Regions from separate parts of the Paraburkholderia dipogonis genome, predicted to be linked through region 2. Evidence: riboswitches for the same ligand, from Rfam matches in the RefSeq annotation. Region 2 holds a riboswitch; each other region holds the start of a gene.
What was found. Region 2 has a riboswitch for cobalamin ahead of cobG (precorrin-3B synthase). Riboswitches for the same ligand answer to the same signal wherever they lie in the genome.

Region 1 (9,888 bases), on a different contig from region 2:
TCAGGTCCTCGGGTTCGTCGAGTTCGGCGACGGCCTGCACGGCGGCGTCGAATAAATGCATGACATTGGCGAAGGCATCGCGGAAGAATCCGGACACCCGCAAGGTGACGTCGATTCGCGGCCGGTCGAATGCCTCGATCGGCATGATTTCAAAATCGGTCACGCGGTGGCTGCCCGGCGCCCACTTCGGCCGCACGCCGAGCAATGCGAGCGCCTGGGCGATATCGTCGCCGCCCGTGCGCATGGTCGCGGTGCCCCAAACGGACAGACCGATGGCGCGCGGATAGTCGCCTTTCTCCTGCAAATGCCGTTCGATCAACTGCTGGGCGGATTTCAAACCGAGCGACCAGGCGGCTTGCGTGGGCACCGCGCGCGTGTCGACCGAATAGAAGTTGCGGCCGGTGGGCAGCACGTCGGGCCGGCCACGCGACGGCGAACCGCTCGGCCCCGGCGGCACGAAACGGCCTTCGAGGCCGCGCTTTAGCTGAAGCATTTCCTGCGGGCCGCAGGCGTCGAGCCGCGGCAGCACGTCGTTACGCAGGCGTACGATCACTTGCTCCGCTTGCGGCAAGCTCACCGCGAGCGGCAACGCCGTTGCTGACGCGTCCTTTCGATCGCCGCACACGCCACGCAATAACTCAGCCGCCAGCAATTCCAGCCGTTCACGCGTATCGCCGCAGTGCCGCCATGGCGCATCGCTCACGCATTGCAGCACCTCGGGACGCGGACCGTCCCACACCGCCGACCAATCCACCGACAACGGATCGAACAGATGATCCATCTGCAGATCACGCGCCAGCGCATCGATCAAACCGGCCTTGCCGCCTTGCCCGTCGCCGACTGGAAAACGTCCCAGCGCCAGCAACGTATCGCGCCGCTGCACGCCATCAGGCGATTGCCCGAACGTATGCAAGCCATCGCGAATCTGCGCTTCCTTCAACTCGCACAGCCACGCGTCGACGCGCGTGAGCAGCGCGTCTTCATCGTCCTGCCCGTTCGGCGCCGCGAGACTCAATTCCTCATGCAGTTTATGTTCGACGATGGTCGCCAGAATCGTGCGCCGCAATAGCTTCGAGCGGCGCGGGTCGACCATCAGCGCTTCATAGTATTCGTCGACCTGCCGCTCCAGATCCTGCAAAGGTCCGTAACTTTCGGCACGCGTGAGCGGCGGCATCAAATGATCGATGATGACAGCCTGCGCGCGGCGCTTGGCCTGGCTGCCCTCGCCCGGATCGTTGACGATGAACGGATACAGATGCGGCATCGGCCCGAGAATCAGATCGGGCCAGCACGTATCGCTCAACGCGACGCTCTTGCCGGGCAGCCATTCCAGATTGCCGTGCTTGCCGACATGCACGATTGCGTCGATGCCGAACTGGTGACGCAACCAGAAATAGAACGCCAGATACGCATGCGGCGGCACGAGTTCGGCGTCGTGATAGCTCGCGTAATCGCCCTGCTCGCGCGAGCGCGACGGTTGAATGCCGACGAACACCTGTCCGCAACGCCAGCCCGCGATCATGAAGCGGCCGCGCCGCAGCGTCGGGTCCTGGTCTGGCGCGCCCCAACGCGCGTTCAGCGCGTTGCGTGCTTCAAGAGGTAAGGCGTTGAAATACAGCAGATAGTCGTCGAGCGCGAGGCTTTGCAGCGCGGGACGCAGATCGCGCACGACCGGATCGTTGGTCACGCCTTCGGTGAGCTTTTTCAGCAGCGCGTCGCCGTCCGTGGGCAAATCCGCGAGACGGTAGCCTTCGTCGCGCAGCATCGACAGAATACCGACCACCGAGGCCGGCGTATCGAGCCCCACACCGTTGCCGATGCGCCCTTCGCTCATCGGATAGTTGGCGAGGATCAGCGCGAGTTTCTTGTCCGCGTTATCGAGTGAACGCAGACGGCACCAGCGCCGGCTCAATTCGGCGAGAAAACCTACCCGCCCGGCGTCCGGCTGATAACGCACCACGTCGACCTGTGTGTGCGGACAACGGTACGCGAGTCCCTTAAAGCTGATCGCACGCGTGATGATGCGGCCGTCCACTTCCGGCAGCGCGATATGCATGGCGATATCGCGCGAATTGAGACCCTGATTGTCCTTGACCCAATCCTCGCGATTGCCGCCGCTCAGGATCACCTGGAACACCGGCGCGTCGCCGGCGAGCGCCAGCGGCTCGGGGTCGTCGATCGCGGACGCTGCGAACGCGGTCGTATTCAGCACCAGCGCCACCTCGTGCTGCGCGCACAGCGATTGCACGACGTCGCGGCTCATCGCATCTTTCAGCGAGGTAATCGCGATCGGCAGCGGATTCAGACCTTGCGATTCGAGCGCGTCGATCAGCGCATCGAACACCGCCGTGTTGGCGGCCTGCAGATGCGCCTTGTAAAACAGGACCGCCGCGACCGGCGCTCCCTGTTTCCAGCGCGACTGCCAGTCGGCCACGGTCGGCGTATCGCGCTCGGGATGGTAGAGCGTGGCGGCGGGCAACGCGCGCGGCGGCGCGGGTTCGCGCCCCCAGCCGAAGGCGCGCTGCGCAATACAGCGCAGAAACGCCTCGGCATTTTGCGGGCCGCCTTCACGCAGATAGCGCCACAGTTGATGACACAGATCCGCACTCGCGGTGCTGCGCGCGAGCAGGTTCGGATCTTCCTGCAGATCGCCGGAGAACATGGCGAGCGTCTGCTGCTTGCGCTCGGCGAGCGCCACCACCTGCTCGATGCCGTAAGGCCAATACGCTTCGCCGCCAAGGTGATCGACCACCACCACGCGCGCATGCTGCAAGACGTCTTCGAGATAAAAATCCACCGACGCCGGTTGCCGCAAATACGTGACGTTCGCGAGCCGCACGCTTGGAAAGCCTTCACCCAGGCGCGGAAAAACGCTCGCCAGCAGTGACAGCGTGGTGTCGGCGGAACTGAGCACCACGATATCCGCGGGCTGCTGATCGATCCGGATCACGCCTTGCGTGTCGTCGACAAAACCGCCCGGCGTGGTGCGCAGCAGATGCATATGCGCTTACGCCTGTTGCGTTGCGGCGCTCGACGGCACGCCCAGCGCCGCGTCGAACGCACGCTGCAACGCGGGCTGATCGAGGTCTTCGCCGATCAGCACGAAGCGGCTCGGGCCGCTTTCGCCGGCCTGCCAGCGTCGATCGAAATAGCTGTCGAAGCGGCGCCCAACGCCTTGAATCACCAGACGCATCGCGGCGCCCGGCAGCGCCGCAAAACCTTTGACGCGATAGATCGTGTTGGTTTCGACCAGTTGCTGCAACGCGGCGATCACCGCCTCGCGCGACGACGCGTTCGCCTGCACGACCACGGAGTCGAATTCGTCGTGATGGTGGTCGGCGTCGTCGGCCGAACCGTGGTGATCGTGGCGCAAGTGGATCGTGTCTTCCGACGCCGCTTCGAGGCCCAGCAACGTATGCAGATCGAGCTGGCCCATGTGTGCGCGAACGATTTTCACCTGCGGCGGAATCTCTTCGCGAATCGCAACTTCAACCGCGCTTTGCTGCGCGCCGTCGAGCAGATCCGTTTTGTTCAGAATCACCAGATCGGCCGCCGACAACTGGTCTTCGAACAATTCGTGCAACGGCGACTCGTGATCGAGATTCGGATCGGCCTTGCGCTGCGCATCCACGGCGACAGGGTTGTCCGCGAACTGACCGCTTGCCGCGGCCGGGCCGTCGACTACGGTGACCACGGCATCCACGGTGAAGCTGTTCTTGATTTGCGGCCAGTTGAACGCCTGCACCAGCGGCTTCGGTAACGCGAGGCCCGAGGTCTCGATCAGCACGTGATCGATCTGATCGCGGCGCTCCACGAGCTTTTCCATTACCGGGAAAAACTCTTCCTGCACGGTGCAGCACAGGCAGCCGTTCGCCAGTTCATACAATTGGCCTTCGGTCTCGACGCCGTTTTCGTCGCAACCGATGCCGCAACCCTTGAGGATTTCCCCGTCGATACCGAGCTCGCCGAATTCGTTGACGATCACGGCGATGCGCTTGCCGCCCGCATGCTGAAGAATGTGCCGCAGCAGCGTGGTCTTGCCGCTGCCGAGAAAGCCCGTGACGATGGTGACGGGGATCTTGCGCATTTGAGTTTGCATCGTGAGGTCCATCCGTAGGAGTTGCACGTGCACGCCGGCGTGTTTTTCAGCTCATGCCGAGGCAAACGGAGCACACGCCCGGTCAGCCACGACAGTATCAAAACACGGGGACGAACGACGGCGTTGCCGCGACAACAGAAAACAGAAAGCGGGAATGAGGTCATGAACGCAGCGCCGCATCCCCGCGGCGTTCGTCCTTCGTTATCTGGCCGGTATCCGGGCTGGCGAAAGCGCCGCTTCCCCTTCCCGGGCGAGTGATTTCTCGCCCAGTGGTGATATGCCGACGCGGCCTTGCGCGTGGACATCGAAGCCGGCTCCGCGGTGCTGGTCGACTGCGTTGAACCCTGCATTCAACACTGCATTTAACGCTGCAGTCAGCACCACTATTCGCTTACCGTTGCGGGGGCAGCACAGGTTGGCCCGATCCATGGCAGGCGGGCACCCTGTTTCCCGTTTAACTGCATGCGCACGAGCGCGCACACGAGCACCAAAGTGCGTGCGAGTGTAGGCCCGCAGCCCGGTGCCGTCAAGGAAACACAAGCCGCAAGCGCTTATCGGACGGGGCGCCATGTGCTATCGTATGCGCGCGTTTGGTGCCCGCACATGCATTCGCGTGTGCAGTTAAACGGGAAACAGGCAGCGCGCCATGCGCTCAACCTGTGCTGTCCCCGCAACGGTAAGCGACCTGCGGCGCGATGTTGAATCGACTTGCGCCGCGCATGCGTTTTTTTAAGCCACTGTCCGGCAATTTCCAGCGAATGCGGACGGGAAGGCAAAGCGCGTGAGGCCGCCAGCCCGGATACCGGCCAGACGCGGAGGCGGCGAACCTCAGTGCAACATCGCGCCGCCGGCCGCCGGAATCCGCGAGGGACGGATGTGAAGGCGCTGAAGCACGACGCAGTGTGTCCGTGTCGGCGAGTTTCGTGTGAAATTCGCGACGAACCACGCAATGCGCCGTGCCTGAATCCGTAGCACTGCATGACCCCAACGTCCGCCGTCTGGCTACCCTTCGCGTTTTATTCTTTCCCGCTTGTCACGACATGGCGCCCGCCATGCACGCCGCGATGACCCGCGCCTGGCTGATCGGCGCCGGCCCCGGCGACGTCGAACTGATGACCATCAAGGCCACCCGTGCATTGGCGCAAGCCGATGTCGTGCTGGTCGACGATCTGGTGAATCCCGAGGTGCTGCAGTTCGCCCGCGCCGACGCGCTGGTCGTCTACGTAGGCAAACGCGGCGGCCATCCGTCCACACCGCAGGAAGGCATCGTCGCGCAGATGCTTGAACATGTGCGGGCCGGGCGTAGCGTCGCGCGTTTGAAAGGCGGCGACCCGTTCGTATTCGGCCGTGGCGGCGAAGAACAGCAGGCGCTGCATGCGGCGGGTATCGAGGTGGAAGTCATCAACGGCATCACGGCGGGGATCGCGGCGCCCGCAGCGATCGGGATTCCGGTCACGCATCGCGATCACGCGCAGGGCGTGGTGTTCGTCACCGGGCACGGCGCGGGCAGCGGCGAGCCGGACTGGGCCGCGCTCGTGGCCACGCGCATGACACTCGTGATCTATATGGGCATGCGGCGACTCAACGATATCGTCGGCGCGCTGCTCGCGGCCGGCATGAGCGCCGACACGCCGTGCGCGGCGATCGAATCGGCCACGCGTCCCGAACAACGCCATGCGCTCGCGCGGCTCGGTGAATTTGCCGACACCGTTGCGCGTGCCGGGCTCGGGTCGCCGGCGATCGTGGTGATCGGCGGGGTGGCGTCGCTCGCGTTGGCGCGAGAGGTGGCGCATGAGGCGGCGCATGTGGAACGCGGGGCGACACCGCGCACGGACGGAACGGATCCGCGATGAAAACGCTGAGCGTCGGCATCGGTTGCCGCTTGCACAGCCCGGCTGAGCAGATCGAAGCCGCTGTGCGCGCCGCGCTCGGCGCACTTTCGTTCGACGAAATCCGTACCGTCGCCTCGCTCGATACCAAAGCCCGCGAAGCGGGCCTGCTCGAATTCTGCACGCGGCATGCGCTGCCGCTGAGATTCTTCAGCCTTGAACAGATCGCGGCGATGCCCGTGGCAGCGCCTTCGGCGGCAGCGCGCGAGCACCTCGGCGTGGACGGCGTCTGCGAGCCGTGCGCGCTGCTTGGCGCGCGGGCTGACGCCGGGGGCGGGCTCGGTGAATCTGTCATAGGCAATGCACCTCGCGCCACACTCCTCGTGCGCAAAACCGTTTATGCGGGCGTGACCGTGGCGATCGCCTCAACCACCGCTCACGCCGCTCACGCCGAGCACTCAGACAACGACACACAGAACCAGGACCTGCCATGAAGACCGATCCCGAATCGCATCAACGTATGACCGAGCGCCGCCGCGAGGGCCACGAGAAAAAACAGGCCAACGCCACTGTCGAAAAAGGCCTGCTGATCGTCAACACCGGCACGGGCAAAGGCAAAACCACCGCTGCGTTCGGCATGGCCGTACGCGTGCTCGGCCACGGCATGCGTCTTGGCGTCGTGCAGTTCATCAAGGGCGCGTTGCACACTTCTGAGCGCGACTTTCTCGGCGCGATCGCCAACTGCGATTTCGTCACGATGGGCGACGGCTACACCTGGAACACGCAGAACCGCGACGCCGACATCGCGACCGCGCGCAAAGGCTGGGACGAAGCGCGCCGCATGATCGAAAGCGGCGAGTACCAGATGGTGATCCTCGACGAGCTGAACACGGTGCTCAAATACGAATACCTGCCGCTCGACGAAGTCCTGTCGGTAATCAACGCGCGCGCGCCGATGCTCCATGTGGTGGTGACCGGCCGTCATGCGCCGGACGCATTGATCGAGGCCGCCGACCTCGTCACCGAAATGCGCATCGTCAAGCATCCGTATCGCGAGCAAGGCGTGAAAGCGCAGCGCGGCGTGGAGTTCTGAGCGATGGCCGCGTGTCCCGCCCTGTTCATCAGCGCGCCCGCGTCGGGTCAAGGCAAGACCACGATCACCGCGGGTCTCGCGCGCTACCATCGGCGGCTGGGGCGACGCGTGCGCGTCTTCAAGACCGGACCGGACTTTCTCGACCCGATGATTCTGTCGCGCGCGAGCGGCGCGCCGGTCCTCTCGCTCGATCTATGGATGGTGGGCGAAGCCGCCTGCCGCACGCTGCTTGCGCAAGCGGCCGCCGAGGCCGACCTGATCCTGATCGAAGGCGTGATGGGTCTGTTCGACGGCACGCCGAGCAGCGCCGATCTCGCCACCGCGTTCGGCGTGCCGGTGCTCGCGGTGATTTCGGCGAAGGCGATGGCGCAGACCTTCGGCGCGGTCGCTTTCGGTCTCGCGCAGTTCCGGCCGCAGGTGCCGTTTTACGGCGTGCTGGCCAATCGCGTCGGTTCCGCGCGGCATGCGCAGATGCTCGAAGAAGCGTTGCCGCCGGATTTGCGCTGGTGCGGACACATCGCCGTCAGCGATGAAATCACGCTGCCCGATCGCCACCTCGGCTTGCATCAGGCGGACGAAATCGACGACCTCGACGCGCGCCTCGAGCACGCCGCCGACACGTTAGGCCGCACCGCGCTCGCCGAATTGCCACCGCCTATCGAGTTCGGCGCGCCCACGCCCGAGGTCCTGCCGCGCCTGCTGGACGGCAAGACGATCGCCGTTGCGCGCGACGCCGCGTTTTCCTTCATCTATCCGGCCAACCTCGCGCTCCTGGAAGCACTCGGCGCCCAAGTCGCCTTCTTCTCGCCGCTCGCGGACGAAGCACTGCCCGAACACGCCGACGCTGCGTATCTTCCTGGCGGTTACCCGGAACTGCATGCCGCAGCGCTTGCGAACAACACCCGCAGCGCCGCGAGCATTCACGCGCACGCGGCCGCCGGCAAACCGCTCGTCGCCGAATGCGGCGGCATGCTCTACCTGCTCGACCAGCTCACCGACACGCATAGCGTGACCACACCGATGCTCGGCCTGCTGCCCGGCCACGCGACGATGCAAACGCGCTTCACCGCGCTCGGCATGCAACGGATCGACAGCCTGCACGGGCCGATGACCGGCCACACGTTTCACTATTCGAAGCTGAACACTTCGCTCACGCCGCTGCGCTCGGCCACAAGGCCGCAGGGCGACGCACCCGGCGAGGCCATTTATCGCGCCGGCTCGATCGTGGCGACTTACATGCACGCTTATTGGCCCTCCAACCCGGCCTTCACGGCCGCCCTGTTCCATGGCGAAGCCTTTTAACGATTCCGAGCGCGACGCCGTCTACCGCGCGATTTACGAACGCCGCGACATGCGCCATTTCGTGCGCGATCCGGTCGATCCGGCCGTGTTGCAGCGCCTGCTCGACGCCGCACATCACGCGCCGAGCGTCGGCTTCATGCAGCCGTGGCGGATCGCGCGGATCACCGATCCCGCGCTGCGCACGGCCCTGCACGACGCGGTGGAAAACGAACGGCTCGCCACCGCCGACGCGCTCGGCAAACGCCGCGAAGAGTTCATGAAGCTGAAAGTGGAAGGCATGCTGGATTGCGGCGAACTGCTGGTGATGGCGCTGATGGACGGCCGCGAGCGTCACATCTTCGGCCGCCGCACCTTGCCGGAGATGGACCTCGCGTCGGTGGCCTGCGCGATCCAGAACATGTGGCTCGCCGCGCGCGCCGAAGGTCTCGGCATGGGCTGGGTATCGCTATTCGACGTCGACGCGGTTCGCCAACTGCTGCGCATGCCCGAGGGCGCGCGTCCGGTGGCGATTCTGTGTCTCGGCCACGTCGACCGGTTTTATAGCGAGCCGATGCTGGAAACCGAACGCTGGGCGAGCCGTGTGCCGCTCGCCGATTGCGTGTTCGAAAACCGCTGGCCCGAAGACAACGATGCGCCGGATTGAACTCGACGCGCGTTACGGCTGAAGCGGCTTCACCGACGTCACCGTCGGCACGCCGCCAGTTTCGTCGGCGTGCAGTTTCACGCGCCAATCCGGCGGTGCATCGAAGGGAAATCTGGCGAGCGCGCTTTTGACGAGCGTCGGCATGGCGTGCAGTGGGTCCGCGTCGCGATCGCTGCTCACCGCGCTGACTTTGTAGACTTCGTGTCCGCTCGCGCGTTCGAAAAACCGCAGCGTCAGCGCATGCTGGTACACGGGACCGCCGAACAGCGAGAATGGCGCGGCGGGCCCGCGTCGGCAGTCGCCTGACGTGCAGCCGTTTTCATTGACGACGATCGTCGCCGGCCGCGTGTCGTAGGCGATTGACAGCAGGTAACGCACGCTTTCCGGCGTCGCCGCGACAAAGCCCTGCTTCGCCAACTCGTTCACCAACACGCTCTCGAATTGCGGATGATCCGCGCCGGCTTCCTGCGACGGCATGCGCGCGATCGTGTAAGTCCGCTCGCCTTGCAGCGCGGCGGCCGCGTTGACGGCGTCGGCGGTATGCACATCGGCGCTCAGGCCCGCGCAACCGGTGAGACTCGCCGCGGCCAGCGCGGCACAGATCAGGATCGCTTTCACCATCTTCTCGCTTCGATAAGGTGCTTGGTCATATGTCATGGGCGCGGGTTGAAGGAGGCGCCCGATTGTGCGTCTTCGAGCACCGGCAGGCAGATCGTGAATGCCGTGCCCTGGCCGGGTTCGCTGGCCACCTCGACATCGCCGCCATGACGCGTGACGACCGTCTTGACGAAGGCCATGCCCAGGCCCGCGCCGCCCACTTCCGGCCGCTCGGTTTCGTGAAACCGCCGGAAGCGCTCGAACAGCCCCGCCTGCTGGTCTTTCGGAATGCCGTAGCCCTGATCGCGAATCGTGCACGACACGC
Region 2 (9,888 bases):
GCGGCCAGCACCTGGCCGACCAGAATCAACGCGGTCCGCTCGATGGATGTCGATTGCACCTTGCCGACAATATCGTCGAGCGTGCCGGTGATCTTCTCCTCGTCCGGCCAGCTAGCGCGATAGATCACCGCGATAGGACATGCTCCGCCGTAATGCGGCCGCAATTCATCGACGATGCGCGCAAGGTGCCGCACGCCAAGGTGAATCGCCATCGTCGCGCGATGCCGGGCGAGGTCGGCGAGCTGTTCGCCTTCGGGCATGCTGGTTTTGGTGGCGAAGCGCGTGAGAATCAGCGTCTGCGAAATATCCGGCAACGTCAGTTCGCAACCCAGCGCCGCCGCGCATGCCGCCGTGGCGGTGACGCCCGGCACGATCTCATAGGGAATCTTCAGCTCGCGCAGTCTGCGGATCTGTTCACCGATCGCGCCGTACAACGACGGATCGCCGGAATGCACGCGCGCCACGTCCAGGCCTTTGTCGTGCGCGGCCGCCAGCAACGCGACGATCTGATCGAGGTCGAGTTCGGCGGTATTGACGACCTGCTGCGCCGCGTGACCTTCGAGCACGGCAGCCGGCACGAGCGAACCCGCGTACAGGATCACCGGAGAACTGCGCACGAGGCGCTGCCCTTTCACCGTGATCAGTTCGGGATCGCCCGGACCCGCGCCGATAAAAAACACCGTCATTCACTACTCCATGATTCGTTGAGGCGGCTCAGCATGCATGAGCGATTCGTTCGGGCGCAGGCTCAATCGGCGACTTGCAGCGCGTCGAGCAGGTCGGCCACGTTCTCGAATTCCCTCCCGGCCGCCGGCAACTCGGGACGGCGCAGCATCACGACCGGCACACCGCGTTCACGCGCGACTTCGAGCTTCGCTTCAGTCGCGTGGCCACCGCTATTTTTGCTGACCACTACGTCGAAGGCTTGCAAAGCGAAGAGCGCACGTTCGCCTTCAAGCGTGAATGGACCGCGCGCCGCGAGTATCCGCGCGCGTGCCGAGTCTGCGTGCGCCTCAAGACAACGTACGACCCAGAACTGATGCGGCGGGATCTCGTCGAGATGCGCGAGCGGTTCGCGGCCTAGCGTGAAGAGCGGCTTTCTGAACGGCGCCAGCGCATCGGTGAGTTCGTTCCAGCCGCCGACCATGCGCCAATCGTCGCCGGCTTGCGGCTGCCACGCCGGGCGATGCAGTGCCCAATACGGCACGCGTGCGGCGCGGCTCGCCTGCGCCGCGTTCGCGCTGATTTGCGCGGCATAAGGATGCGTCGCGTCGATCACGAGATCGATACCTTCATCGACGATGTAGCGCGCCATACCTTCACTGCCGCCAAAGCCGCCGACGCGCACCGTGCACACCAGACCCTCCGGCACCTTGCCGAGGCCGGCGAGACTATACACGTGCTTAGGGCCGAGTTGCCTCGCGATCCGTAGCGCGTCGCCGGTGCCGCCGAGCAGCAGAATCCGCTTCATTTTCATTGCGCGGCTCCGATCAGCAAGCCCCGCCGGTCGATCGCGAACATTTCGACCTTGACCCGCGGCGGCACGATCTCGCGCGCCACCGCCAATGCATGCCGGCAGACGATATCGCCGAGCGGCACCCGCTGCGCGTGGGCCAACGCGACCGCCTGTTGACTCGTGTTGGCCGCGCGGATCGCCTCCTGAAGCGCGTCGTCGGCGCCCTGTTCGGCGGCCCATTGCGCGAGCCGCTCGAGGTCGATGCTCGAATTGCGGCTATGCAGGTCGAGATGACCCGCCGCCAGCTTGCTGAGCTTGCCGAAACCGCCGCATACGCTCAGGCGCTCGACCGGCGCGCGCTTCATATGCTTGAGCACCGCGCCGACGAAGTCGCCCATTTCGATCAGCGCGATATCCGGCAGGCCGTAGTGCGCGCGCATGGCGTCCTCGCTCGCGTTGCCGGTGCAGGCGGCGAGATGCGTGTAGCCGTTCGCGCGCGCGACGTCGATGCCCTGATGAATCGACGCGATATACGCCGAGCACGAAAACGGCCGCACGATGCCGGTGGTGCCGAGGATCGACAGGCCGCCGAGAATGCCGAGCCGCGGGTTCATCGTTTTCAGCGCGAGCGCTTCGCCGCCTTCCACGCCGATCGTCACTTCGAAGCCGCCGCCGTACGCGTGCTCCGCCGCGAGTTCGGCCAGATGCTCGGTCATCATCCGGCGCGGCACCGGATTGATCGCAGGCTCGCCGACCGGCAGCGTCAGCCCCGCGCGCGTCACCGTGCCGACACCCGGCCCCGCGCGAAACATCACGCCCGGTTCGGCGACGAGGCGCACGCGGGCGAAGACGATCGCCCCGTGCGTAACGTCGGGGTCGTCGCCGGCGTCCTTGACCGTGCCGGCTTCCGCGCCTTCGTCGCCATTCCCGAGCAGGCGGCAGAACACCAGCGGCATCGGCACATGCTGGCCTTTCGGCAACACGATCTCCGCCACTTCGCTGACGACACCCGCGAGCAACAGACGCGCCGCCGCCAGCGACGTCGCGGTGGCGCAACTGCCGGTCGTGTAGCCGCTACGCAGCGGCGCGGGCTGTTCGGGGGTTTCTTCGCGCATCAGGAACTCGCAGCGCTCGCAACGTTCGCGTTAATCATGGCATGGGTTCCGTGCATGCTTACGCTCCGCCGCCGGCCTGCTTCGTCATCTCCAGCAGCGTGATCGGCAACGCCTGCCGCCATGTATCGAAACCGCCAAGCGGTTGCGCGTCCGCCAAAGCGATCCGTGTCAATGTCCCGCCATGCCGCTCGCGCCATGCCGCCAAGACCGCCTCGCCTTGCAACGTAACCGCGTTAGCGACCAGCCGCCCGCCCTCGTGCAGACTCGCCCAGCAGGCCTCCAGCACGCCCGGCACCGTCACCCCGCCGCCGATGAACACTGCATCCGGCACCGGCAGCCCCTGCAGCGCTTCAGGCGCGCGCCCCGCCACGAGTTGCAGCGCAGGCACGCCCAACGCGTCGCGATTGTGTTCGATAAAGCGTTGCCGCTCCGCGTGCCCTTCAATCGCGATTGCGCGACAGCTGGCATGCGCGCGCATCCATTCGATGCCGATCGAGCCGCTGCCCGCGCCTACATCCCACAGCAATTCGCCTGGCGTCGGCGCGAGGCGCGCGAGTGTGATCGCGCGCACGTCGCGCTTGGTCAACTGGCCGTCGTGACGAAACGCATCGTCGGGCAAACCGCAGGTCAGCGGCAGACGCGGCGCGCCTTCGGTGGCGCGGCAATCGAGCGCGATCAGGTTCAGCGCGGCCACTTCGCCCGCGGACCACTGATCCGCGCGGCCGTCGATGCGCCGCTCCAGTTCGCCGCCCAGGTGCTCCAGCACGCTCATGCGGGTCGCCCCGAAACCGCGCGCGTTCAGCAGCCCGGCAAGCGCCGCGGGGGTGCGCCCGTCCGCGCTCAGCACGAACACGCGCGCGCCGTCGTGCAAATGCGCGTTCAGCGTGGGCAACGGCCGCCCCACCAGCGACACCGTCGCGACATCCTGCAACGGCCAGCCGAGCCGCGCGGCCGCCAGCGACAGCGACGACGGCGCCGGCAGCACCCGCAGTTCGCCCGCCGGCAATTGCCGCGCGAGCGTCGCGCCGACGCCGAACAGCATCGGGTCGCCGCTCGCCAGCACGCACACGGCGGCGCCGCGCTCGGCCAGCAAGGGCGCGAGATCGAACGGACGCGGCCAGGCGGCACGGCGCGCGGCGAGCCGCGCGGGCAGCATCGCCAGATGACGTTCGCCGCCGTACACCACCGACGCTTCCAGCAAAGCGCGCCGCGCGGGCCTCCCCAGACCGGCAAAGCCGTCGTCGCCTATGCCCACCACCGTCAGCCACGCGGGCATGCATCCATCCTCATTCTGTGTCTTCAAATAATGCGCTGTGCCACGCCGGTCAAAGCGTCCAGCCTCGTTGTGCTGTTCGAAAAAAGGCATAATACAGCCGCCGGTGCCCTTCGGGGCCGAAGAGGGAACACAGTGTCGCTGTGGCTGCCCCCGCAACTGTATGCAGCGAGTCCGCCTGCGCTCCACGCCACTGGTTCGACCGGGAAGGCCGCGGCGGACCATGACCTGCCAGCCAGGAGACCTGCCGGCAAGACTGTTCGTGCCAGCCAACATCGGGCGGGGTGTACCGATGCCGCAGCCATGCCCGCCTCACGGCATGCTCGGGCCGTCGCGCGACGCTCAACCCGGTGTCCGTCTTGAAGCAAGCTTCGCCTTCCTCCGTTTTATCCTACGCGGCCGCCACGCCGCGGCCTTCGGCGTGTCCGGGGCTGCTGCGCATCGTCGCCGCGCGCGACGGCGGGATTTGCCGGATCAAACTGCCCGGCGGCGAATTGAGCGCGGCGCAGGCGCTGGCGATCGCTGACGCTAGCGCGCGGCACGCGAGCGGGGTAATCGAGTTGACTAATCGCGCGAATTTGCAGGTGCGCGGGGTGAAGCGCGGTGAAGAGGCGGCGTTGATTGCTGAGTTGATCGATGCGGGTCTTGGGCCGATGCCGGTGAATGGCGTGGCGAGCCATGTGAACGCGACGGGTGCGGAGAACGCTGCGGATGCGGGGGCTGCCAGCGTTGTAGATGCAATAGCTGCCAGCGCCGCGAACGCGGAGGCGGACACGCGGAGCGGTACAGGTGCCGGAGCCGGAGCGGCGAACATAAAGGCAGAGAGCACCACACACGCCGAAACCGCGAACGCAAAGGCGGAGCGCGCCAAAGGTGCCGGAGCCGCGAAGGCAATGAATGAGTGGGCCTCAAACGCCCCGGACGCAACAGCGCAGCAGGCGGATACGGCCCACACACCCTCCGCCGCAGCCGACGACGTCCGCAACGTCATGATCAGCCCCGCAGCCGGGCGCGATCCCTCCGCGCTATTCGACACACGCCCGCTGTGCGCCGAACTACTCACGATGCTGCAAAGCGAAACGCGATTCGCGGCGCTGTCACCAAAATTCGCGCTGCTGCTGGACGGCGGCGAGGAACTCGCGCGAGTGGATCATCCGCACGATGTGTGGCTGGCGGCATCGCAAGAGGCGGACGGCGTGCGGTTCGTGTTCGGGTTCGCGGGTTTTCCGCCTGTGAGCGCCTATGCCGGCGCGCTTACGCAAAGCCAAAGCACGGCGTCTGAAAAACCGGGCGTGAACAACACAGGCGCACTAGCCGCGATCCTGCCGTCACAAGTGCCGGCACTAGTACACGCGCTGCTCCTCACATTCCTCGACCTCGCCGCCGCCGACGCCACACGCATGCGCCAGCTGCTAACCGCGCATTCCGCCGAAGCAATCCTGCACCACGCCCAGCGATACCTCGACTTCCCGCTGACGCAAAACGCGAAGCTCGCCAACTGGCATCGCGCTACACCAGCCGACGCCAACCTCCGCCTCGGCGCCCACGCCCAACGCGTGCCCGGAACCTGGCATGTCGGCGGCCAACCGCCGCTGGGCCGCCTCGACGCCGACACGCTGCATGAGCTCGCCACGCTGTCTCAACAGCACGGCAACGCCACGCTTCACCTGACGCCCTGGCAAAGCGTGCTACTGCCCGACATCGCCACACCCGCCGTCGCCACCGTGTTGTCCGGCCTGAACGCCCTCGGTCTCGCCAGCGATCCCGCACGAGCGATCACGCACCTGATCGCATGCGCCGGATCGAGCGGCTGCGCGAAGGGCCTCGCCGACACCAAGACCGACGCGTTGCGCCTCGCGGCTCGCCTGCCTGCCGGTGTCGACGTGCATCTGAGCGGCTGCTCGCGCTCGTGCGCCGCCGCGCATTGCGCGCCGTACACGCTGCTGGCCGCGGCGCCCGGCCTCTATGACTTTTATCGACGCGACGGCCGGCCCGGCTTCGGCCAGTGCGTCGCGCACCAACTGACGATCGACCAGGCCGCCGACATGCTCGAACGCCAGGTCCGGAGTGACACCGATGCTTGATTACATTCGCGACGGTCAGGAGATCTATCGCCAATCCTTCGCGACGATCCGTGCGGAGGCCGACTTGTCGCGCATTCCCGCCGACCTTGAAAAACTCGCGGTGCGGGTGATCCACGCGTGCGGCATGGTCGATGTGATCGACGATCTGCAATTTTCCGCGGGCGCGGGCGCGGCGGGCCGCGCGGCGCTCGCGCAAGGCGCGCCGATCCTGTGCGATGCCGGCATGGTCGCGCAAGGCATCACGCGCGCGCGGCTGCCGGCGCACAACGAGGTCATCTGCACGCTTACGCATCCGGACGTGCCGTCGCTTGCCCGCGAACTCGGCAATACCCGCTCCGCGGCGGCGCTCGAATTGTGGCGGCCGCATCTGGCGGGCAGCGTCGTGGTGATCGGCAATGCGCCGACCGCGCTCTTTCATCTGCTCGATATGCTCGACGCCGGCGCGCCCAAACCCGCTTTGATTCTCGGCTTTCCCGTGGGTTTTGTCGGCGCGGCCGAATCGAAAGCCATGCTCGCGGACGACAGCCGCGGCGTGCCTTACGTAGTGGTGCACGGCCGGCGCGGCGGCAGCGCGATGGCGGCGGCCGCCGTGAACGCGCTCGCCACGGAGGTCGAATAAATGGCGGCGCAAGGACGTTTGTTTGGACTCGGCGTCGGCCCCGGCGACCCGGAACTCATCACGCTGAAGGCGCTGCGCTTGTTGAAGGCGTCGCCGGTGGTTGCGTACTTCGTCGCCAAGGGCAAGAAAGGCAACGCGTTCAGCATCATAGAAGCGCATTTGCACGATGCCCAGCAGCATCTGCCGCTCGTGTATCCCGTCACCACCGAAGCGCTCGAACCGCCGCTTTCGTATGAAGCGATCATCGCCGACTTCTACGACACCGCCGCGCAAGTCGTCGCCGCGCACCTCGACGCGGGCAGCGACGTCGCCGTGATCTGCGAGGGCGATCCGTTCTTCTACGGTTCGTACATGTATCTGCACGACCGGCTCGCGGCGCGCTACGAAAGCGAAGTGGTGCCGGGTGTGTGCTCGATGCTCGGCGGCGCCGCCGTGCTCGGCGCGCCGCTGGTGTATCGCAATCAAAGCTTGTCGGTGCTCTCCGGCGTGTTGCCCGAAGACGAATTGCGCCGCCGTCTCGCCGATGCCGACGCCGCCGTCGTGATGAAACTCGGCCGCAACTTCGACAAGGTGCGGCGCGTGCTCGGCGAACTCGGTCTCGCGGACCGCGCGCTCTACGTCGAACGCGCGACGATGGGCAACCAGCGCATCGTGCCGCTCGCCGAAGTCGATCCGATGGCGTCGCCGTATTTTTCGCTGCTGGTGGTGCCGGGGGAAAAATGGCAAGGATGAGCGCACCCGCGATCGTGATTCTCGGCGCGGGCGCATTGGCGACGGCGCGGCGCATTCAGGCGCTGTACGCGGACAGCCAGGTGCATGCGTTGCGGGGACGCGTCGAGGCGGACGTGTCGTACGGCGAACTCGGCGCGCATCTGCGGGAACTGTATGCGCGTGGCACGCCGATCGTCGCGTTGTGCGCGGCGGGCATCCTGATTCGCTGTCTGGCTCCGTCGTTGTCGAACAAGGGCGTCGAGCCGCCGGTGCTGGCTGTCGCCGAGGACGGCAGCGCGGTCGTGCCGCTGCTCGGCGGTCTTGCCGGCGTCAACCTGATGGCGCGCGAGATTGCCGCACTGCTGGCCGTGCCGCCGGCCATCACGACGAGCGGCGAATTGCGTTTCGGCACCTGCGTGCTGAATCCGCCCGAAGGCTACATGCTCGCCGATATCGGTCAAGGCAAGCGCTTCGTGTCGGATCTGCTGGCCGGCGAGAGTACGCGCATCGAAGGCGAAGCGCCCTGGCTCGATGACGCGCAACTGCCTCGCTCCGACTCGGCGCGTCTCGCGATCCGCGTCACGCCGCGGGCATGGGACGGGCGCGACGATGAGCTGGTGATTCACCCACGCAGTGTGGTTGCCGCGGTGACGGCAGTAGAAGGCGAGATCGTGACGCGTGTGCGCGAAGCGCTGGATTCGCACGGGCTCGCGCCGCTGTCGCTCGCGGCATTGCTGGCCCCGTCTGAACGCATGGCCGACCCGGCGCTTGCCGAGGCCGCGGCGGACCTGAAGGTGCCGCTGCGTTTCGCATTAGCAGGTCCCCAAGTTGGCGTGCCACCGGGCAATCTGCTGCATGCGGCGCTGCGCATCCCGTACGAGACGCTGCACAACGACGCGTCCGCAGGCGTCGCGCTCGCGCTGGCGTCGCTCGCCATCGATCCCGATACGATCGGCCGCGCGCGCGGCCGCCTGACCGTGATCGGCCTCGGCCCTGGCAGCGCCGATCTGATGGTGCCGGCCGCTCGCACGGCGCTCGACGGCGCCACCGATATTCTCGGCTACGACACTTACGTGAAAATGGCCGGCCCGTTGCGCGCCGACCAGCGCGTGCACGGCACCGACAACCGCGAGGAAATGCAACGCGCGCGGCATGCGTTCGAACTGGCGAGCGAGGGACGCTCCGTGGCGATGGTGTCGTCGGGCGATCCGGGAGTGTTCGCGATGGCGGCGGCGGTGCTCGAGGCGCTGGAGTCGTCGGATAACGCGGACTGGGCTGCGGTCGAACTGACGATCTTGCCGGGTGTGTCTGCGGCGATGGCGACGGCGGCGCAGGCGGGCGCGCCGTTAGGTCACGACTTCTGCATGCTGTCGCTGTCCGATAATCTGAAGCCCTGGGCGATCATCGAAAAGCGTTTGCGGCATGCCGCCGAAGCGGATCTGGTGATGGCGTTCTATAACCCGATCTCGCGCGCTCGGCCGTGGCAACTGGATAAGGCGCTGAATATCGTGCGGGAGTATCGCGCGGCGCAGACTCAGGTGGTGCTGGGCCGCGATATTGGCCGACCCGGCGGCACGCTGCGCACGTTCACGCTAGGTGAACTGCGGTCGTCCGATGTGGATATGCGCACGATGGTGATCGTGGGGTCGTCCATGACGCGGCGATTTGGTGATGCGGCCGGAGGTGGGGAGTGGGTTTATACGCCGCGGTGGTATGAGTGAGTGGGCAGTCGGTGGTTATGATGTTTTCCAGTGGATGAACCGGCGCATCGCGAGACAGCAAGAAATAAGAAGCACACCGACGCATAGCGTTGCCATCGCCCAATACAGGTTGACGGCGAAATACGCCAGATAGTCGTCGGCATCTGCACCACCGCCCTGCCCCGTGACTGACTGATAGGCTTTGATAAGCGCCTTCACAGGAAGGGGAATGTCGACGGTGTACCTGCCGAACAAGAGCGAAAGATACCAGCCAAGATCGCAACTGACGACGAACGCAAGTAAAGACATGACAAGCATGACAAATAAAGGCAGTCTGGGAATCGCTTCGCCGTTTTTCCTTGCGATGAAATAGCGAGACCCCCACCTTTTAAGTCCCGCCAGTCCCCACGCAAACAGCAACGTAGCGATCAGCCAGTAGAGCAGCAACGCGAGCACTTCGATATCGACAGGATCTGCGAGATATTCAGCGCCGGTGTGGCGCAACCAGAACAGGATAAAAGCTTCCACACTGTCCGGCGTCTCGATGAGAACGAAGTCAACAAGATAGGTTGATCGCCACCCTTCCACCGCCGAGATCAAAATTAAGGCGATGTAAATCGAAAGATTGATTGCGAATCGCTTGTTCATTTCACGTCGACGGTTCCGTAGGCTCGCATGCCTGACCAATAATTAAAAAGATTGGATCTATGCGCGATGTGACTATGAATCCGCCGACGCACGCCGACCATTATTTTCTTTCCGCACAAACCGGCGTATCGCAAGACAGCAAAGAATCACGGGCACGCCGATAGCCACCGTAGCTACCGCCCAATAAAGATCCATCGCGTACAACAGCATGTCGAGATCTTGTTCCGACCTGGCGCTTTGGCCTGTGACTGACAGGCAGAATCTGATAATCGTTTTGACAGG
Region 3 (9,888 bases), on a different contig from region 2:
CGCCGAGGCGCGCGCGCCCACGCGGCCAGCGCCTCGAGGCAGTCGATCTGATGATGCAGATCGAGATGCGACAACGGTTCGTCGAGCAGCAGCAACGGCGCGTCCTGACACAGCACCGCCGCCAGCGCCACGCGTTGCCGCTCGCCGCCGGAGAGCGACAGCACATCGCGCGCGGCGAATGCGGCGAGTCCCAGCAGATCCAGCGCCGCGTGCGCCGCTTCGCGATCGGCTTCGCGCTCCCAGCCCCAGCCGGTGAGATGCGGGAAGCGGTTCAGCATCACGATATCGAGCACGCTCGCGCTGAATGCGTCGGGCGCGCTTTGCGGCATCAGCGCGCGGCGTTGTGCGAGCGGCAGCGGCGGCCAATCGGCGAGGCGCACGCCGTCGAGTTCGACACGTCCCGCAGACGGTTGCAGCAAGCCCGCGAGCGTGGTGAGCAAAGTCGTCTTGCCCGCGCCGTTCGGGCCGGCGATGCACCAGATCTCACCGGCGTAGAAGGTATGCGTGAAGGCATCGAGCAAGGTGCGTGCGCCGGCACGCAAGGTCAGACGTTGCGCGCCGAGGGTCGCCTCATGAGAAGGAGCGTGACGGGTTTGCATCATCGGCGCCTGTGCAGCAGCATCCACAGAAACACCGGCACGCCGACGATCGACGTGATCACGCCGACCGGCAACTGCGCCGGCGCGATCACGGTGCGCGCGATTAGGTCCGCGCCCATCACCGCGACGCCGCCGCCGAGCGCCGCGGCCGGCAGCAGCATGCGCTGATCGTTGCCGAACGCGAGCCGCAGCATGTGCGGCACGACCAGTCCGACGAAGCCGATGGTGCCCGCCGTCGTCACCGCGGCGGCCGCCGCGAGCGAGGCCACCAGATACACCCGCAGACGCAGCGGCATCACCGCGACGCCTAACGCCTGCGCGGCGGCGTCGCCACGCAGCAGCACGTTCAGACGCGGCGCGGCGGGCACGATCGCAATCAGCACGATGACGAGCGCGGCAAGCGCCGTCCACGGCATCGCGCCGCCGTTGAGGTCGCCGGTCAGCCAGAACAGCATGCCGCGCAAGCGGTTGTCCGGCGCGAGATTGAGCAGCAAAGTAATGAGCGCGCCCCAGCCCGCCGCGATCACCGCGCCGGTCAGCAGCAAACGCGGCGAGGTGTCCTGCGGTTCGCCGCGCCACAACTCGCGACGCGCGAGGCCTAGTACCAGCAGGATCGACACGAACGCGCCGGCGAATGCGCTCGCGTCGACGATCCACCACGCGCATCCGGCGATCATCGCGACCAGCGCGAAGCTCGCCGCGCCGCCCGATACGCCCAATACGTACGGCTCGGCCAGCGGATTACGCAACAGCACTTGCAGCAACGCGCCAGCCAACGCGAGCAACGCGCCGCAGGCGAAGCCCGCCAGCGCGCGCGGCAAACGCAGCGTGCGCACGATCTCGGCGGCCAGGTCGGACGAACCGGCAGACTGCGCATGCGACGGCACCAACGCCGCCAACACGTGCATCGGCGCGAGCGTTACGCTGCCGAGCGTGAGCGACGCCAACAGCACCGCCAGCGCGATTCCCGCGAGCGCCAGCCAGATCGCGGCCGCGCGCTTCGCGCTCATCACGCGCAGAGTGGCGGGCATCGAACTCGAAGGGCGATTCATCCGCGCGAACTCAACGAAGAGGCGCAAGCATCACTGCTGCTGCCAACCGACCGTGAGATACGCACCGCGCCGTGCCGAGTTATACGAGTAGGCCGTTTCATAGTCCTTGTCCAACAGATTCTGGATTTGCGCGGCCACGTACCATGCTTTCGTGATGTTGTAGCGCGCCGACAGATTCACCACGCCATAGCCGCCCAGCTTGCCGCTGCTGTCATTGCTCGCGCCGCTCACGATCCACTCGCCGCCTACACGCCACCCGGCGATGCTGCGGTTCACCGTCAGCGCGCCGAAGCGCCGGGCGCGCCGCACGAGGTCGGCATCGTTGTCGAGATCGACAGGATTCTGCAGCGTGACGGAAGCGCGCACGTCCGTCTTGCCGACATGGCCGCTCCACGATCCTTCGAGTCCTTGCACCTTCGCATGCCCGACGTTTTCCGCCAGATAGATGCCGGGCGTCACCTGCTCGTAGTTGATCAGATTCGAATAGCGCGTCTGGAATGCGGTCAGACGCATCACGCCGAGCGCATTCGATGCGTATTGCAGCGCGGCTTCGATCGAATGGCTGCGCTCCGGCTGGATAGACGGATTGCCGCTGAACGGATAGTACAGATCGTCGAAGCTCGGCGCGCGAAACGAATCCGAATAGCTTGCGCTCACCTTCCAATGGCCGGTGATGTCGAAGCCGTAGCCGAGATAGTAACTGTTCGCTCCGCCGAAATCGGAATACTGGTCGCGCCGCACGTTGGCCTGAATCTGGCTGCGTCCAAAGCGCCCCGTATAGCCGACGAAGCCCGAATCCACATGTCGATCCGGCGCCGCGAACGTGTCCGAGTCGAGGCTCTGGTCGAGATGCTCATAGCCGACCTGCAACTTCTGCTGCGCGGCCAGCGCGAAATCGTTCTGCCATGTGTACTGGCGATTGTCGGTATCGAAGCGGCCGTTGTACACGCCGTTGGTGTTCGACACGCTGCGGTCGTCGCCCTCGGCGACGATGAAGTGCGTGGTCCACCAGTCCGTCAGCTTGCCGTTCGCGAACGCCGAGACCTGGCGCACCTTGCTGTACAGGTTGTTCAGATCGGTGGGCAAGCCGTACGCATTGTCGTAGCTGTTGTTGCCGTTCGACTGGAAATAGCTGACGCCTGCGTCCCATCTGTCGTTGAACTTGTGGCGCAGCGAGGCCGAGATGCTCTCGTTCAGATAGCCGTTCGCATTCGGATTGGCGTTGGGCGCCTCCTTCGTGTTCAGCGACGAAAAGCCGTCGTCCTTCGAACGCGCGAGTGAAATGCTGAAGGTCGTCTTGCCGTCTTTGTCCAATGCGCCGTTCACGCCCGCCTGCTGCGTCTGCGTGCGATAGCTGCCGTAGCCGAGCGAAAAATTGAAACGCGGCGGATGGTCGCCGCCGTCTTTCGTGAACACCTGCACCACGCCGCCGATCGCGCCCGAGCCGTATAACGCCGACACGTTGCCGTTCACCACCTCGACGTGATCGATCTGGTCGAGCGGAATCTGCGCGAGTTGCGAGGCGCCCAGACTCACCGAATCGACGCGCACGCCGTCGATCAGCAGCAGCGATTGCGTCGACGACGCGCCGCGTAAAGAGAGACTGGCTGTCGAACCGGGACCACCTGTGCGCGAGATTTGCGCGCCGGGTGCGAGTTGCAGGAGGCCGGGCAAATCGGTCGCGGTGGTGTCGGCGAGATCCTGCTGATCGAACAGAGACGTCTGCGGGATCGTGTCGGCGAGTGCTTGCGGCGCGCGATCCGCGGTCACCACCACGGGCGACAGTACCGCCGAAGACGGCTCCGCAGCCGATGAATCCTGCGCGGAAGAAGATGAAGACGCAGCTTGCGCGTGCATGACGATCGGCAGGCTCGCAAAGGCGAGCAGCGCCGCGCGGGCGATGGGGGACAGCATGGGATGAAAGTCCTGTGGATAGCGTGCGCGGCCCGCTTCCCCGCAGGCCGATGCGTAACGAGGCGCCCGCGTATTTAACATTTTCGCGCGTGACGTGCCCCTCCCTCTGGCCGGTATCCGGGCTGGCGACACATCGATCCCGCCTTCCCACGCGAGACGCGCAGTGGCACACTCGCGAGTTGAACTTCCAACACGCGATCAGAATCGACTTGCATGACGAATGCGGTCGCTTACCGTTGCGGGGGCAGCGCAGGTTGGCGCGTTCGGTTGAATCGCGCGCCCTGCTTCCCGTTTAACTGCGTGCGCCGTTGAAAAGCGCACGCGGGCACCAGAGTGCGGGCAGTTTAGGAGCGGCCTCGGAGTCCGTCAAGAATGGTGAAACCGTGGGCCATGCGTTCTGTTAAGTGCAGGCCATTGTCCGACGCGTGAGTACTTTTTCATCATATGGTCGATAAAAAGCCTGCACAAAGCGATGTTGTTACGTCTCGAAACGAGACAATTGTCGGAACCTGCGACATTCCGCGCTAAAATGCGATGTCTTTAGAGGACGCAGCAGATGCTCACCGAACTCGAAACACTTTCACAAAATATCGGCAAGCTGATCGCGATCAGCCAGCGCCACAATGAAGCGCGACTCGCGCTCGAAGAGCAACTCGCGCAATCTCGCGCCGATGCCGAAGCCACGCGCACGGAACTTGCAATGCTGCGCGAGGAACGTAACGCGCTGCAGGCGGAACGCGACGCGCTGTCGGCCAAGATCGACGACGCACAAGTGCGCCTGAACGCGATCCTCGAGAAGCTGCCGCGTGCCCGCGCGCACAGTGAGCCGGACAACCAGCTCGATCTGCTCGAGCCCGCTCAGCAAGTAGCCGAAGCCGAGAGCGACGTGACCCGCCACGGAGAAAATGCATGACCACCAAGCAGATCGAAGTATCGATTCTCGGCGTGCCCTATCGCCTCGCCTGCTCGCCGGAAACGGAAGCGGCGCTGCTCGAAGCGGTCGCACGCGTCGACGCCGAAATGTCGAAGATCCGCAATAACAGCAACGTGCGCGGCACGGATCGCATTGCTGTCATGGCTGCGCTGTCGCTGGCATCGGAACTGCTTCGCTTGCAATCGAGCGTGAGACACGGAGAAGCATTTCCCGCTGAGGAAATCCGGCGTACAATGCATCAAATGAACGAACAACTAGGTACTGTGATTGAGCAGTACAGTATGCAATAAGCTTCATGTGTTATCGTGCTGCCGGTCCTGAGATCGGCGGCGGATTCAAACGGAATGTGTGAGCACAAGGTGTGCAAGATTCAGCAAACGTTTGAGTTCAATCTGTAGTTCGTTTTTCAGCTTCATCGGTTTAGCTTCCCTGCCTGGTTCGCCAAGGTCATATATTCCTTGAACCAATGCCATGTGCACGGTTGCGGAAATTTGTAGCACGGGTGTGCGCGTCACTCTGTCTGATGTACCCGAAGTGTTGCTAACTGCGACCAATTCTGAACCCCCGGTTCAGGATGCCGGCCTAGCGGCTAAGGCGGGGACCTTATTTAGAACGGCATCGGACTTCGGTTCGGTGCCGTTTTTCTTTGGGCGCTGTGTTTTTGTTCGCCGATTTCTTCCGCATCTTCAACCCCTTAACGTTCAATTCGATTCATGCGCTACTGGCTAATGAAGTCCGAACCGGACGAAGCAAGCATCGACCATCTCGCCAATGCACCGCATCGCACGTTGCCGTGGACCGGCGTGCGCAACTATCAGGCGCGCAACTTCATGCGCGACATGATGCAGGTCGGCGACGGTGTGCTGTTCTATCACTCGAGTTGTCCGGAGCCCGGCATCGCGGGTATCGCGGAGGTATCGTCCACTGCGTATCCGGATCCCACGCAGTTCGACAAGAAGAGCCCCTACTACGACGCGAAGTCGTCGCGGGAAACACCGCGCTGGGTGCTTGTCGACGTGGTGTTCAAGAAGAAGATCCCGCTGATTCCGCTTGCCGCGTTACGCGAGCATGACGAACTTGCTGACATGCGCGTGCTCGCCAGGGGCAACCGCCTGTCGATCACCCCGGTGACCGAAGCCGAATGGCGTTTCATCACCAGGCGGCTCGCTTGATCGTGCTCCCCAGATGGATGCGCGGCGCGGATCCATGCACACGCAAACGTTAAAGCGACATCAAACCGGGGAACCAAGCTCAGGTTACAGGCGCCTAACGTTCTCGCAAACGCCATGCCACGGCGTGGCGGTTGCCCAATCGTGCACAACCTGTTCAAGCAAGGAGTCCAACAATGACGAAAAACACCGCACGTGCACTCGCTTTCGCTCTCGTCTGCGCCGCGCCCGCCGCGCTCGCACTCACGCCGGCCATGGCACGCGCGCAAAGCACCGGCCAATATCAGCCGGCTGGCGTGTTGTCGCTGAACGCGCAGGCCAGCGCGGAAGTGCCGCAAGACGTCGTCGATATCACGCTGTTCTACGAGCAGGAAGCGAGCGATCCGTCGGCGCTCACGTCAACGCTGAACCAGCGCGCCGATTCGGCGCTGCAGAAGGCCAAGGGTGTGAACGGCGTGACCGCGCGCACGGGCTCGTTCTCGATCTATCCGTCCACCGATCGTGACGGGCGCATTTCCGCATGGCGCGGCCGCACGGAGATCGTGCTCGAATCGCACGACTTCGCCGCGGTGTCGAAGCTCGCGGGTCAAATGGCATCGATCATGCAGGTCGGCAACGTGCAGTTCTCGCTCTCGCCTGAAGCGCAGCGCGCGGCCGAGCAGAAGCTCACCGGCGAAGCGATCAGGTCGTTCCGCGAGCAGGCCGCTTCGTCCGCTCAGGCGTTCGGCTACAGCGGTTATTCGATTCGCGAGGTCAACGTCGGCCACAACGGCGTGATGCCGCGTCCAGTGATGATGATGAGCGCGCGCGCCATGGGCGCCGACGCAAAGTCTTCGGCACCGGTGCCGATCGAAGGCGGCACGTCGACGGTGACCGTCAACGTGTCGGGCTCGGTGCAGATGAAGTAACGCGTTCTTGCGTTAGAAGCACTGCGTCGGAGCAGCCAGAAAAAAGCCACGGCATGCCGTGGCTTTTTTCATTCGAGCCCTCGCTACGATAAACCGCAGCAATCAGTTCACGCTGACCGCCTGAGCCGGTTTATGACGAGCACGGCGATACGACCACACGAGCAGGCCGATACCGACCAGGATCATCGGCAGCGACAGCCATTGGCCCATGGACAGGCCCATGGCCAGCAAGCCGAGGAAGTCGTCCGGCTCGCGCGCGAATTCGACCGTGAAGCGCGCGAGGCCATAGCCGATCAGAAACACAGCGGAAATCGCGCCCATCGGCTTCGGCTTGCGCGAGAAGAAGATCAGCACGAAGAACAGCGCGACGCCTTCCAGCGCGATTTCATACAGCTCCGACGGATGGCGCGGCAGCATGTGATATTGCGCGAATACTTCGTTCAGGTGCCATTGCGCGGCCAGTTGCGGATGCGCGGTGAGCCACGCGGCGTCGTCGGGCGCGGCGCCTGGAAAAAGCATGGCCCACGGCGACGACGGATCGGTCACGCGGCCCCACAACTCGCCGTTGATGAAGTTGCCGAGACGCCCCGCCGCGAGGCCGGTCGGCACCATCGGCGCGACGAAGTCGGTGACCTGCAGCCATGAGCGTTTGCGCTGATACGCGAACAGCACCATGGCCAGCGTCACGCCGAGAAAGCCGCCGTGAAACGACATGCCGCCTTCCCACACCTTGAAGATGTCGAGCGGATGCGCGAAATAGAAGCTCGCTTTATAGAACAGCACATAGCCGAGCCGACCGCCGAGAATCGTGCCCAACACGCCGTAAAACAGCATGTCGTCGATATCCTTGGCGGTCCATCCTTGCGCGGCGACATACGGCAAACGCAGCCGCAACCGGCCGACCACGATCGCCGCGATGAACGCGACGAGGTACATGAGTCCATACCAGCGCACGGCGAGCGGCCCCAGATGAATGGCAATGGGGTCGAAATTGGGGTGAATGAGCATCGTGTTGTTATGGGCAGTTCAGGTTCAGAAGCAAAATATCGGGTAACGGGCGGCGCTGCCCGCAGCTTGCGGTGCATGCATTGGACGGTCCGCCCGGCAATGCGTTCGCGAGGACGCATCTACATGCGCGGCACGGCGGCTTGTTGCGCCTCCACGGTCGCCGCATGCGCCCTTACGATGTCGATGAAACCCGCCAGCACCGGGCTCACCTCGGCGGTCCGCCAGACGAGGCCTGTCTCGATCGCGGGCACCGACTCGGAAAGCGGCCGGTACACGACGCCGGTGCGGCGCAGATTACGTAACGATTGCGGCACCAGTGCGACACCCATGCCGGCCGACACGAGGCTCACGATCGTTTGCATCTGGATCGCTTCCTGGCCGACCCGGGGCGCGAGGCCCGCCACGCCGTAGCAATCCATAATGATGTCATAAAAGCCCGGCGCCAAACGTCTTGGGAAGACCACGAGCGGTGCATCGGCGACATCGCGCAGGCTGATCGGCGTGTCCAGCCATTCGGCGCGCGGGTCGGCATGGTCGCCGCTCGCGCTCACCACGCGTGCCGCCATCTCCGTCGACATGGCGATCACCAGCGGCTCGCGCGCGATCGGCAGCCACGAGAGCTCGGTGGCGTGGCGCGACGGCAGCGGCGCGATCACGAGACCCGCGTCGATGCGCCCGGCCACCAGTTCGTCGACCTGTATGTCGCTGGTGGCTTCGGTCAATTCCAGCCGCACACGTGGATGACGCGCGCCGAAATCGCGCAGCAACAGCGGCAGCAGGCCATAGTCCGCGGTGGACACGAAAGCCAGCGACAACACGCCGGCCTCGCCGCGCGCGAGGCTCTGCGCGAGCGGCCGCAGCCCTTCGGCGCTTGCGAGCAGGCGCTGCACCTCGGGCAGCAGATCGGCGCCCACTGACGTCAGTTCGACGGAACGCTTGGTGCGCGCGAACAATTCGACGCCGAGCGTCTCTTCGAGCGCGCGGATGGCTTGCGACAAAGGCGGCTGCGTCATCGAGAGGCGCACGGCCGCGCGCCCGAAGTGCTTCTCTTCGGCGACGGTTACGAAATAGCGCAACTGGCGCAGATCAGGAATGGCAGGCAGCATGAGTGATACATTTTACGACCTAATGAGCCACGAATAATACATTGGACGCGCGCATCGCAAAACTGCGTCGTGACGCGGCATGCCGGTCTACACTGGACGGATGCCGTCGGCAGCCCACGCCGGCGCGACTGAAACCCGCAGCGGCGCGGATCAAAACAAGACAGACAGGAGTTCCCCATGGCATACAACCGTCGTTCGAAAAACATCACGCAGGGCGTGGCGCGTTCGCCGAATCGCTCGATGTACTACGCGCTCGGCTACGAAAAAGCCGATTTCGACAAGCCGATGATCGGCATCGCCAACGGCCATTCGACCATCACGCCGTGCAACGCCGGCCTGCAGCGTCTGGCCGATGCCGCCGTCGCCGCGATCAAGGGCGCCGACGCCAATCCGCAGATCTTCGGCACGCCGACCATCTCGGACGGCATGTCGATGGGCACCGAAGGCATGAAGTACTCGCTGGTGTCGCGCGAAGTCATCTCCGACTGCATCGAGACCTGCGTGCAAGGCCAGTGGATGGACGGCGTGGTCGTGATCGGCGGCTGCGACAAGAACATGCCGGGCGGCATGATCGGCATGCTGCGTACCAATGTGCCGAGCATCTACGTGTACGGCGGCACGATCCGTCCGGGCAACTGGAAGGGCACCGACCTGACCATCGTGTCGTCGTTCGAAGCCGTCGGTGAGTTCACGGCCGGCCGGATGTCGCAGGAAGATTTCGACGGGATCGAACAGAACGCGTGCCCGTCCACGGGTTCGTGCGGCGGCATGTACACCGCCAACACCATGAGCTCGTCGTTCGAGGCGCTCGGCATGTCGCTGCTGTATTCGTCGACGATGGCCAATCCGGATCAGGAAAAGGTCGACTCGGCGGCAGAATCGGCCCGCGTGCTGGTCGAAGCGGTCAAGAAGGATCTGAAGCCGCGCGACATCGTCACGAAGAAGTCGATCGAAAACGCCGTGGCCGTGATCATGGCCACCGGCGGCTCGACCAACGCCGTGCTGCACTTCCTCGCGATCGCGCACGCGGCCGAAGTGGAATGGAGCATCGACGACTTCGAGCGCATGCGCAAGAAGGTGCCGGTGATCTGCAACCTGAAGCCCTCCGGTCAGTTCGTGGCGACCGATCTGCACAAGGCCGGCGGCATTCCGCAAGTCATGAAGATTCTGCTCGACGCGGGCCTGCTGCACGGCGATT

Region 1: another riboswitch for cobalamin. It lies ahead of cobW (cobalamin biosynthesis protein CobW); the one in region 2 lies ahead of cobG (precorrin-3B synthase).
Region 3: another riboswitch for cobalamin. It lies ahead of ACFSNN_RS16115 (TonB-dependent receptor domain-containing protein); the one in region 2 lies ahead of cobG (precorrin-3B synthase).

The regions. Positions count from the first base shown of each region.
Region 1 covers NZ_JBHUFR010000022.1:303,774-313,661, reverse strand. Annotated here, with positions in the region: gene cobN (cobaltochelatase subunit CobN) at 1-3,001, opposite strand, end outside; gene cobW (cobalamin biosynthesis protein CobW) at 3,008-4,099, opposite strand; cobalamin riboswitch at 4,290-4,606, opposite strand; cobalamin riboswitch at 4,674-4,924, shown strand; gene cobA (uroporphyrinogen-III C-methyltransferase) at 5,164-5,952, shown strand; gene ACFSNN_RS28520 (cobalamin biosynthesis protein) at 5,949-6,422, shown strand; gene cobO (cob(I)yrinic acid a,c-diamide adenosyltransferase) at 6,419-7,021, shown strand; gene ACFSNN_RS28510 (cobyrinate a,c-diamide synthase) at 7,025-8,323, shown strand; gene bluB (5,6-dimethylbenzimidazole synthase) at 8,307-8,966, shown strand; gene ACFSNN_RS28500 (DUF4136 domain-containing protein) at 8,979-9,623, opposite strand; gene ACFSNN_RS28495 (CHASE2 domain-containing protein) at 9,620-9,888, opposite strand, start outside.
Region 2 covers NZ_JBHUFR010000030.1:310,245-320,132, forward strand. Annotated here, with positions in the region: gene cobM (precorrin-4 C(11)-methyltransferase) at 1-686, opposite strand, end outside; gene ACFSNN_RS33765 (cobalt-precorrin-6A reductase) at 749-1,471, opposite strand; gene ACFSNN_RS33770 (cobalt-precorrin-5B (C(1))-methyltransferase) at 1,474-2,571, opposite strand; gene cbiE (precorrin-6y C5,15-methyltransferase (decarboxylating) subunit CbiE) at 2,630-3,847, opposite strand; cobalamin riboswitch at 3,932-4,110, shown strand; gene cobG (precorrin-3B synthase) at 4,195-5,928, shown strand; gene ACFSNN_RS33785 (precorrin-8X methylmutase) at 5,921-6,547, shown strand; gene ACFSNN_RS33790 (precorrin-2 C(20)-methyltransferase) at 6,548-7,279, shown strand; gene cobJ (precorrin-3B C(17)-methyltransferase) at 7,276-8,979, shown strand; gene ACFSNN_RS33800 (hypothetical protein) at 8,995-9,606, opposite strand; gene ACFSNN_RS33805 (hypothetical protein) at 9,679-9,888, opposite strand, start outside.
Region 3 covers NZ_JBHUFR010000011.1:136,835-146,722, reverse strand. Annotated here, with positions in the region: gene ACFSNN_RS16125 (ABC transporter ATP-binding protein) at 1-599, opposite strand, end outside; gene ACFSNN_RS16120 (FecCD family ABC transporter permease) at 599-1,651, opposite strand; gene ACFSNN_RS16115 (TonB-dependent receptor domain-containing protein) at 1,682-3,565, opposite strand; cobalamin riboswitch at 3,657-3,913, opposite strand; gene ACFSNN_RS16110 (ATPase) at 4,122-4,478, shown strand; gene ACFSNN_RS16105 (cell division protein ZapA) at 4,475-4,789, shown strand; RNA gene ssrS (6S RNA) at 4,923-5,104, shown strand; gene ACFSNN_RS16095 (EVE domain-containing protein) at 5,213-5,671, shown strand; gene ACFSNN_RS16090 (SIMPL domain-containing protein) at 5,845-6,576, shown strand; gene lgt (prolipoprotein diacylglyceryl transferase) at 6,679-7,584, opposite strand; gene ACFSNN_RS16080 (LysR family transcriptional regulator) at 7,704-8,690, opposite strand; gene ilvD (dihydroxy-acid dehydratase) at 8,868-9,888, shown strand, end outside.